DNA from 2 places in the Bradyrhizobium sp. UFLA06-06 genome. Region 2 is predicted to be linked to the other one. Evidence: predicted binding sites of a transcription regulator. Region 2 holds the regulator's gene; the other holds the start of a gene.

Region 1 (4,979 bases), on a different contig from region 2:
GCGAGCCGCTGCCGCCGTTGGATCTGCAACTGCCGCTGCTGAGCCTGCCGCGGATCTTCCGCACCACCGTCGAGACTATTCCTGCCGCGATATCCTATCTGCGGGCGGATGCCGGCAAGCTCGCGCGCTGGCGCGAGGCGCTCGCCGGCGTGACTGCGCTGAAGGTCGGCGTGGTTTGGGCCGGCAATCCCAGGCACAAGGGTGACCGCCAGCGCTCGCTGCCGGCGGACGCGGTGCTGCCGCGGCTTGTCACATCGGGCGTGCAGCTCTACAGCCTGCAGAAGGAGCCGCGGCCGGACGATGCTCCGGTGCTGCGGGGCCTTGGCGCAGGTATCGTCGACCTCGCGCCGATGCTCGGCGATTTCGCCGACACCGCGGCGGCCGTCTGCGCGCTCGATCTCGTCATCGCCGTCGACACCTCGGTGGCGCATCTTGCCGGCGCGTTGGGCCGCCCGGTCTGGATGCTGTGTCCCTATGCGCTCGACTGGCGCTGGCTGCGCGACCGCGCCGACACGCCCTGGTATCCGACCATGCGGCTGTTCCGCCAGGACAAGCCGCAGGCCTGGGACCGCGTGCTGGCCCGCGTGTCGGACGAGCTTGCCCGCGTCGCGGCCGGCAAGGGCGCGCTGCTGCTGCCGGCAGCGGCGAAGTGATCGGCCATCACCCCGCACTCATCCCCTGCGCGCCGCCGAGCAGCTTCACGTTGAGCCGGCCGCCGTCGAACAGCATCTCGTTCAGCGCTCCGTCGATGTCGTCAGCGGTGACATCCTGGCCTCCCTCGCGGGCGATGCTGGCCTGCGCGATGCGGCGCATCAGCTCCTTGATGAAGGCGGCGCTGACGCCGGCGGTGCGCTGCACCGCTTCGTCGACGATCGGCTGCTCCAGCGGCAGGCCTTTGCCGTACAGCCGGATCAGCTTGCCGCGTCCGGTCTCGTCGGGCAGCGGCACCTCGATGGCCTGGTCGATGCGGCCGGGCCGGCCGGCCAGCGCGCCTTCCAGCTCTTCCGGCCGATTGGTGGTCAGCACGAACAGGATGTCGCAGTCCTCCTTCAGGCCGTCCATCTCGTTGAGCAGCTTGTTGAGCAGGGATTCCTCGCACGGTCCGCCCATGTCCTCGCGGTCGCGTGCGATCAGATCGACATCCTCGATCACGACCATGGTCGGCTGCAGCAGCCGGGCAAGACTCATATAGGCGCCCAGAAGGCCGACCTGCTCGGCGGTGATGATCAGCGTTGTGTGGTTTGGCAAGTTGGTGGCGAGATAGCGGATGGTGTGGGTCTTGCCGGTGCCGGGTGGGCCATACAGCAGGATGCCCTTGCGGGTCGACTGGCCGAGCCCGCGCAACAGATCGCGGCTCTCGACAAATCCGAGCACGTTGCGGTCGAGCAGCCGCAGCGTCCGGTCCGGCAGGATCACGTCATCGCGAGCGACCGTCGGCAGGCGATGCACGGTCAAGCCACCCGAACGTCCGCGATAGTTGGCGCCATCCTCCAGCGACAGGATCTTGCCGCGATAGGATCGCGCTGCATGCACGGCGGCTTCCAGTTCGGAGAAGGTGCGCTGCACGAAAGCATTGCCGGTCGCCCCGGCGGGCAACGCAAGCTCGATTCGCAGCGACGGCTCGTGATTGTATTCGCGATGGAACGTCAGCAGCACGGCGTAGCGCAGTTCGCCGGTTCGGCACAGCCATAGTCCGTTGGCAAGGCATTTCACCGGCTCGGCCTCGCCGATATCGACGTCGCGATATTGCGGCGGCGCGATCGCCGGTGCATTCCGGCCAGCCTTCATCAGCGCCGCGAAGTCGAGCGTCTCGTAGCGATATTCCTCATGGATGCCGAAGAAATGGATTGGATCGGTGAGCAGCTTGTCGATCGCGACCTGAACGTCGGCGCGCATGTGGCCCGGAAACTGTCGCGCCCGTGTCACGATCAGGTTGCGCGGAACGCCGGCGAAATGCCAGTCGAGCGCAACGTAAGCGGACCGAAACGTCTCGCCCGGCAATTCTTCCGAGCTGCGGCGTGCAGCGAGCAGGCAGTCGCTGCACAGCGACGCAGTCGTACCGGGGATCAGAATCTCCGTCACGGCCCTCGGGGCTTCGCAGAGATCGCAGGGGCGGCTGGCGTCGGCGGATTCGGTGGTGATCATCAACGGCTGACCGTTCGAGCGGATCAGCCATTTCGCCGAGTTGAAGATTGCCCGTGCGACCGGTCCCGGATAGGGGCCGCACGGAATGGCGCCCTTGGCCTCGATCAAGGCAGCGGAGGCGATGGCTTCCTGCTCGGATTTCCCAAACACCGTGCGCAACAAATCCTGCACGAATTCCAGCGGGGTCTCGTCGTCGTCGTGAATGAAGAGCCGCACCGGACCGTCGTCGCTAAACACGTCGTGCATGAGACCCCCGAAACGCAATTGGGAACAAAAGAACAAAGTAAGAACATCACGGCGGCTCCTGCGCGTCAAGCGAAAGATTCTGCGGTCTCATCCCTGACGTGTAGTGAGCCGATCGGCCGGGAACGCGCACTGGAAGAGTAAACGCGGCTCAACGCCTGTGACGATTGTGTTACGGCAAATGCCAAGACAAATGCCAAGAGATGGCCGTCACAGCGGCAAACTTCCGACACACCATCGGGGCGAAAAGGAGTATCCGACATGGCGCGAGCGCGAGAGCAGATTCCTCCCAAGGGTTTGCGGTCGCGCAGTTATTTTATGAGGCCCTCGTGTCGCACAAACTTCGCCTTGCGCTGCTTCTCGTCTTCACTTTGTTCGTCTCTCCCGCGTTCGCGCAGCCGGCCGCCAAGCCGGCGCCGCCGCAACCCGTTACCAGCGACGCGCTGACGCCCGAGCAGGCCAAGCGCGCGCTCGACACGCTGCAGGACGACAAGAAACGCGGCGAGATCATCAACACGCTGCGCGCCATCGCCAATGCGTCGCCGCAGGCGGCGGCGCAGCCGGCGCCCGAGCAGCCGCAGTCATCGATCCCGCTCACCGCCGACAGCCTCGGTGCGCAGCTGTTGCTGATGGTGTCCGAGCAGGTCGGCGAGATGTCGCGCGAGGTCGCCGACGTCGCGCGCACGCTGACGCATTTCCCGGCGTTCTATTACTGGTTCGTGCGCACCGCCAATGATCCGGTCGCCTATGGCCTCTTGATCGATATCGCCTGGAAGCTGGCGCTGGTGTTCGGCTGCGCGCTGGCCGCCGAATGGGTGGTGTTCCGCCTGATCAAGCGGCCGGTCGCGTTCCTGGAAGCGCGGCTGCCGCAGACCGCGCGCATGCCGGTGCAGACGCTCGCCAGCGTCGATCCGCCGTCGTCGGTTGCCGACGTCACGCCGGCGCCCGAGTTGCAGCGGCGCCGGCTCAGCCTGGCGCGGGCCTGGCAGTCGCTGGTCCGGCTGCCCTTCGTGCTTGGGCGCCTTTTGCTCGAATTGCTGCCGGTCGTCGTGTTCGGCGGCATCGCCACCGCGCTGCTCGGCACCGAGATCGGCGATCAATCGACCACGCGGCTCGTGATCCTGGCCGTCGTCAACGCCTATGTGTTCTCGCGCGTCTTGATCTGCGCGGTGCGCGCGCTGGCGGGGCCGTTCGGCCTGTTCCGCGTCCGTGCCGAGACCGCGGCCTATATCGAGATCTGGGCGCGGCGCATCGTTGCGGTCGGCGTCTCCGGCATCGCCTTCGCCAATGTCGCGCTGCTGCTCGGGCTGCATCGTGCCGGCTATGCTGCGCTGATCCGGCTCGTGATGCTGGTGGTGCATCTCTTCGTCGTCGTCATCATCCTGCAGTGCCGCCGCCAGGTCGCCGACGTCATCCGCGCGCCGGCCGACCGCACCGGGCTTGCGGCGCGGACGCGCAACCGGCTCGCGGCGCTCTGGCATGTGCTGGCGATCGCGCTCGACCTCGCGCTGTGGGCGGTGTGGGCGCTCAACATCCGCAACGGCTATTCGCTGCTGCTGCAATATTTCGTCGGCACCATCGCGGTGCTGCTGGTTACCCGCCTCGTCACCATGGTCGTGCTGAGCCTGATCGATCGCGGCTTCCGCATCAGCCCGGAGCTGATCCAGCGCTTCCCGGGGCTCGAGACCCGCGCCAACCGCTATCTGCCGCTGCTGCGCAAGGTGGTCACGGCGGTGATCGCCTTCATTGGCTTCGTCGCGCTGCTCGAGGTCTGGGGCGTCGACGCCATCGTCTGGTTCTATGGCGGCCAGATCGGAAGCCGCCTGATCTCGGCGCTGGTGACGATCGGCATCGCCGCGCTGGCCGCGGCCGTGATCTGGGAAGTCGCCAACGCGCTGATGGACCGGCAGATCGACACCCTGTCGCGCGACGGGCATTACGCCCGCGCCGCGCGCTTGCGCACCTTCCAGCCGATGCTGCGAACCGCGCTGTTCTGCATGATCGTCGCGGTGGTCGGCCTCACGGCGCTCAGCGAGATCGGCGTCAATGTCGCGCCGCTGCTCGCCGGCGCCGGCATCGTCGGCATCGCGATTGGCTTCGGCTCGCAGAAGCTGGTGCAGGACCTCATCACCGGGCTGTTCCTCTTGATCGAGAACACCGTGCAGGTCGGCGACAACGTCACGGTGTCGGGCCTTTCGGGCGTGGTCGAGAACGTCTCGATCCGTACCATGCGGCTGCGCGCCGGCGACGGCTCGGTGCATGTGGTGCCGTTCAGCGCGGTGACGACGATCACCAACTCCAGCCGCGGCGCCGGCAATGCCGCGGTCAGCGTCAACGTGTCCTACAAGGAGGACACCGACCGCGCCGGCGAGGTGCTGAAGGACATCGTCGCCCAAATGCGCCAGGAGACGGCGTATCGCGCATTCATCCGAGGCGACCTCGAATTGTGGGGCGTCGACAAGGTCGACGGCTCGGTCGTGACCATCGTCGGCCAGATCCGCTGCACCGATAGCGGCCGCTGGGCGGTGCAACGCGAGTTCAACCGCCGCATGAAACGGCGCTTCCAGGAGGAGGGCATCGAGATCGCCTCG
Region 2 (4,979 bases):
TTGCGACGACGCCCTACGCCGCCTTCCATTTCCACCGCGTGACGCCCTACGGGTTGCTCGCCAACCTCGCGGCAATGCCTGTCGTGTCGGCGGTCGTGATGCCGGCCGGCCTGCTGGGGCTCCTCGCCATGCCGTTCGGCTTCGACGGCGTGTTCTGGGCGATCATGGGTCTTGGCATCGACTGGATGATCCTGGTGACGCAATGGGTCGCCGCACTCCCGGGCGCGGTCGGCCGCATGGCGGCGTTCGGCATCGGGCCGTTGATCGCAGCGAGCGCCGGCATCATCCTGCTCGGGCTGCTGCGCACGCCGTTGCGCTGGTCTGGCGCCGTGCTGCTCGTGATGGCCTCGGTCTGGGCGCTCAGGGTGCCGCAGCCGGACGTGCTGGTCTCCGGCGACGGGCGCAACGTCGCGGTGCGCGGCGGTGACGGGCGGCTGCATTTGATGCACAGCGCCAAGGATGCGTTCCTGGTCAAGGAGTGGTTGGCGGCGGACGCCGACGCGCGGACCGCCACCGATGCGTCGCTGGGCGAGGGCGTCTCCTGCGATGCCGGCGGTTGCGTGGCCCAGGGACCTGGCGGCGCCTTCGTCGCGCTCGCGACCCGGCCGGAGGCGCTGGCGGACGACTGCGAGCGCGCGGGCCTGATCGTAACGGCGCGGCCGGCGCCGCAGGGCTGCGCGGCGTCGGTGATCGATGCCGAGCGGCTGCGCCGCCACGGCGCGCTGGTGCTGCGGCGGATCAGGGACGGCTACGCCGTCGATGCGGTCAAGCCCGGCGGGATCGACCGGCCGTGGTCGCCGGCGGTTCCGGGCGACGGCGAGAGCGAAACGACGCTGCGTGCGCCGGCCGCTGCGCCGCGGCCCGCCGTGGACGCGACGCCGGCCGAGACCGATCTGCAGGGCGATGATTAGCGGTGGTCCGGCGAGGGGCCGCTCGGAAGCTCGAACAGGCCGAGATGGTATTCGTCGGAATCGGGGCCGGCGTCGGGCTTCTTGACGAGGGTAAAGGAAGCCTCGGGAAATTGCTCCCAGACTTTCAGGTCGTCGGCCGTCACCGTCAGCCAACCGAACCGGAACATGTAGCGGCCCGGTTCCGTGACGCGTCCAGCCTTTTGCCATGTGACCTTATCGACCACCGCGCACGTCCTCCGTGCCCGATGATGCGCCAAGGCGCCGGCCGACGCAAATCTCCCCATGCGCCCCGGAAGCGGAAGTCCGGGGTCGCCCGAAATTGCTTAGGTCATCCGCCGCCGAACAGCTCATTCCGCGGCGACGATGCGCTCAACCCAAAAACAGCGTTGCGAATGCGGAGGGCCGCCGCTCGACGACCTTCGGCTTGTGCTCGACCGGCGGATGCAGCGCCGGCAATTGCAGCACGCTGACGCGCTGTCCCTCGACCAGCTGGGTCACCAGGACATGGCTGCCGTCGGGGAATTCGACCGCGTCATGATGCCGATCGGGCACGTCGGGCTCGACTTCGTTGAATACGCCGACGCGATAGTTCAGCGTCTTGGTCCAGATCCAGCGGCTGTCGTAGCGAACGTTCTCGGCGAAAGCGAGCTCGGTGCCCGGCAGCATGCAGACCGCGACAGTGGGATCGTTCTCCGAAGCAAAGCCGCGGGTCGACGTGCCGCGGAACGTCGTCGTGATCAGCGTCTCTCCGACAATGGCGGGGCGCGATGCCACGGCGTGCAGACTATAGTCACACATCGGATGGCTCCTCATTTCGAGGTAGCGACCCGTGCCTCTCCTTGAGGCATTAGGGCCTCTACCAGAGTGGACGATAGCGAACGAGCTTCTGCTCGTTTCTGGGCGATTGTACGACTGGTCCGAGACCGCCTCCGATCACAAACACGCGACGCTGCGCGAGAGGTATCGGAGCGCATCGGGCAGGCCGTACGCTACACTATCATGCAAGGAACGATCCGACGTGTTGCTCGTTCCCGGCCGCCGCAAGTATTTGCAATTCAGTATTTGCGATAAAGCCCGATCAGCTTGCCTTGGATGCGGACCCGGTTCGGCGGCAGGATGCGCACTTCATAGGCGGTGTTGGCCGGCTCGAGCGCGATCGATGCGCCGCGGCGGCGGAAGCGCTTCAGGGTGGCTTCCTCCTCGTCGATCAGCGCCACCACGATGTCGCCGGTATTGGCGACGTCGTTGCGCTGGATCAGCGCCATGTCGCCGTCGAGGATGCCGGCATCGACCATCGAGTCGCCGCGCACCTCGAGCGCATAGTGCTCGCCGGCGCCGAGCATGTCGGGCGGCACGCTGATGGTGTGGCTGCGGGTCTGCAGCGCCTCGATCGGCGTACCGGCGGCGATCCGGCCCATCACGGGGACCGCGACCGGACGGTTGCCGTCGTCCTCGGCGATCGGCGGCGTGCTGGCGCGCCGGCCGAGGGTGCCTTCGATGACGCTGGGCGTGAAGCCGCGGCGGCCGTTGCCGCCGCCGGCCGACAGTTCGGGCAGCTTGATGACCTCGATGGCGCGGGCGCGGTTCGGCAGGCGGCGGATGAAGCCGCGCTCCTCCAGCGCAGTGATCAGGCGGTGGATACCGGACTTCGAGCGCAGGTCGAGCGCATCCTTCATCTCGTCGAAGGAGGGCGGTACGCCGGCCTCTTTCAGACGTTCATTGATGAAACGCAGAAGTTCGTACTGTTTGCGCGTGAGCATCTCGAGTATTCCCCCGGTTGATAGCGTCGTTCGATTCCGAGACTCTTCTGGCAGGGCCTGCAGGCGGGACCTGACCTCAGGAGCATGTGCTCGTTGCACCTGCTTCCACGCGGCTTCCCGATTGTAGACACCAGTACTCGAAACAAATCATGAACGGACACTATATGTTCGATATGTGTTCCGCAACCACTTAATTTCCGGTGAACGGATCAGGCAACGCACAATCGGCGGGGCGCGAAAAACCTTATTCGGGCAGTGTCAGGATCTCGCATTCGCTGCCTTTGACGGCCGCAGCCGCGAACGGCGGACGCACGAGAAGTGCCCGTGCCGCAGCGAGATTCCTGAGCAGCGACGAGTCCTGCTGCGTCACCGGCGTCGCGATCAGCGTGCCGTCCTCGCGCGCTTCGAGCCATGCACGCAGATAGTCCTCGCGCTGGTCGTTGGCGGCGAGGTCGCGGCCGAGCAGGGCGCTCGTGCGGCGATGATGAATCACTTTCCGGCCGTTCAGCGCCCGAATCAACGGCACCAGGAACAGGAAGGCGCAGACATAGGACGACACCGGATTGCCGGGCAGGCCGATCACCCGCATCGCGCCGAGCCGGCCATGCATCATCGGCTTGCCGGGCCGCATCGCAATCCGCCAGAACGTCATGTCGACGCCCTCGGCTTCCAGCGACCGTTTGACGAGATCGTGGTCGCCGACCGAGGCGCCGCCTGTCGTGATGAGGACATCGGCGCCGGCCTCGCGCGCCCGGCGGATGCCGGCCGTGGTCGCCTCCACCGTGTCGGCGGCAACGCCGAGGTCGACGGTCTCGGCGCCCTCGGCGCGCGCCAGCGCCCGCAGCGCGTAGCCGTTGGAATAGACGATCTGGCCGGGCCCGGGCTGCGAGCCCGGCATCACCAGCTCGTCGCCGGTCGCCAGCACCGCGACCTTCGGGCGGCGGCGCACCGCAAGTTCCGGATAGTTCATGGCGGCCGCCAGCGACAGCGCGCGGTCGGACAGGCGGCTGCCGCCGCTGAGCAGCACCTCGCCGGCACGGAAGTCGACCCCGGCCGGGCGGATGTGCCGTCCGACGCTGGCGGTCTCCGTGATCGTGATGTGGTCGCCGCCGTCGACGGCGGTGTCTTCCTGGATGATCACCGCGTCGGCGCCATTGGGGATCACGCCGCCGGTGAAGATCCGCACCGCCTCGCCGGCGCCGACCGTCCGCTCGAACGGCCGGCCGGCGGCGACTTCGCCGATCACCTTGAGCCGGGCCTTTAGATCAGCCGCATCGGCGGCGCGCACCGCATAGCCGTCCATCGCCGACATCGGCTGCGGCGGCTGGGTGCGCAGCGCCGCGAGGTCGTGCGCCAGCGTGCGGTGGTAGGCGGCATCGAGCGCGACCATCTCCTCCGGCAGCGGTTCGGCGCCGGCGAGGACGGCGGACAGGGCATCGGCAACCGGCATCAGGGCCACGCTCAGAGCTCCTCAATTCCCAATGTTCAAATACCAAGTGCGGTCAAAGCCCTTGCCACGTCATCCGTCGACGTCACGTGGATAGCATGAAGGCCGCGCGCCCGCGCACCTTCGATATTGGCGGCCAGGTCGTCGAAAAACAGGATCCGCGACGCCGGCACGCCGATGGCTTTTACCACATGATCATAGGCCTCGGCGTCGGGTTTGCGGAAGCCGATGCTCGAGGACAGGAAGACGTTGCGGAAATGGCTGAGCAGCTCGGCGTGGGTGACCGAGAAATGCGCGACATGGGCCGGATTGGTGTTGGAGAAGGCGTAGAGCGGCATCCGCTCGGCGGCCGCCGCGAGCAGCGGGGCGATGCCCGGCATCTCGCCGGTGAAGATCGCGTTCCAGCCTTCGAGGAACTGGGCGTCCGTGATGTCGATGCCGAGCGTCCGGCGCAGGCTTTCGAAGAACGCCGCGTCGTCGATCCGGCCGATCTCGTGATGCTTGAAACTGTCGTCGACGACAAAGCGCGTGGCGAGCTCGGCGGGCGCGCAGCCGGCATGCTGCGCCCAGTGCGCCACCACCTTGTCAAAGTTGATGTCGAGCACGACGCGGCCGATATCGAACAGCAGCACGTCGACGGAGTTGGGAGAGAATTGCGAGGTCATTGCGTGAAACCGTGTACGAGAATTGCGGGCAGGCGGCAATGTCCTCGATTTCAGTGACGGGTGTACGTGGCGTTGCATTCATCGCGAGACTGTTCCCGCGCACACCACCGTCGTCCCGGCGAAGGCCGGGACCCATAACCACAGGGTTGGGTTGTTGAGAGGAGGCTGTGGCCCCAGCGTCGCGCAACAATTCCCA

The links. Region 2 encodes LexA, which represses DNA repair genes until DNA is damaged. Its sites were predicted from a motif close to TGTTCNNNNTGTGTTCNG; they were not measured.
Region 1: the regulator LexA is predicted to act here: its motif matches at 2,420-2,437, upstream of IF803_RS34230 (ATP-dependent Clp protease adaptor ClpS).

The regions. Positions count from the first base shown of each region.
Region 1 is NZ_JADFUD010000061.1:34,107-39,085, forward strand. It holds gene IF803_RS34225 (tetratricopeptide repeat protein) at 1-653, shown strand, start outside; gene IF803_RS34230 (ATP-dependent Clp protease adaptor ClpS) at 661-2,391, opposite strand; gene IF803_RS34235 (mechanosensitive ion channel family protein) at 2,718-4,979, shown strand, end outside.
Region 2 is NZ_JADFUD010000005.1:33,602-38,580, reverse strand. It holds gene IF803_RS05755 (ComEC/Rec2 family competence protein) at 1-911, shown strand, start outside; gene IF803_RS05750 (hypothetical protein) at 908-1,135, opposite strand; gene IF803_RS05745 (hypothetical protein) at 1,281-1,709, opposite strand; gene lexA (transcriptional repressor LexA) at 1,967-2,671, opposite strand; gene IF803_RS05735 (molybdopterin molybdotransferase MoeA) at 2,916-4,130, opposite strand; gene IF803_RS05730 (HAD family hydrolase) at 4,157-4,783, opposite strand.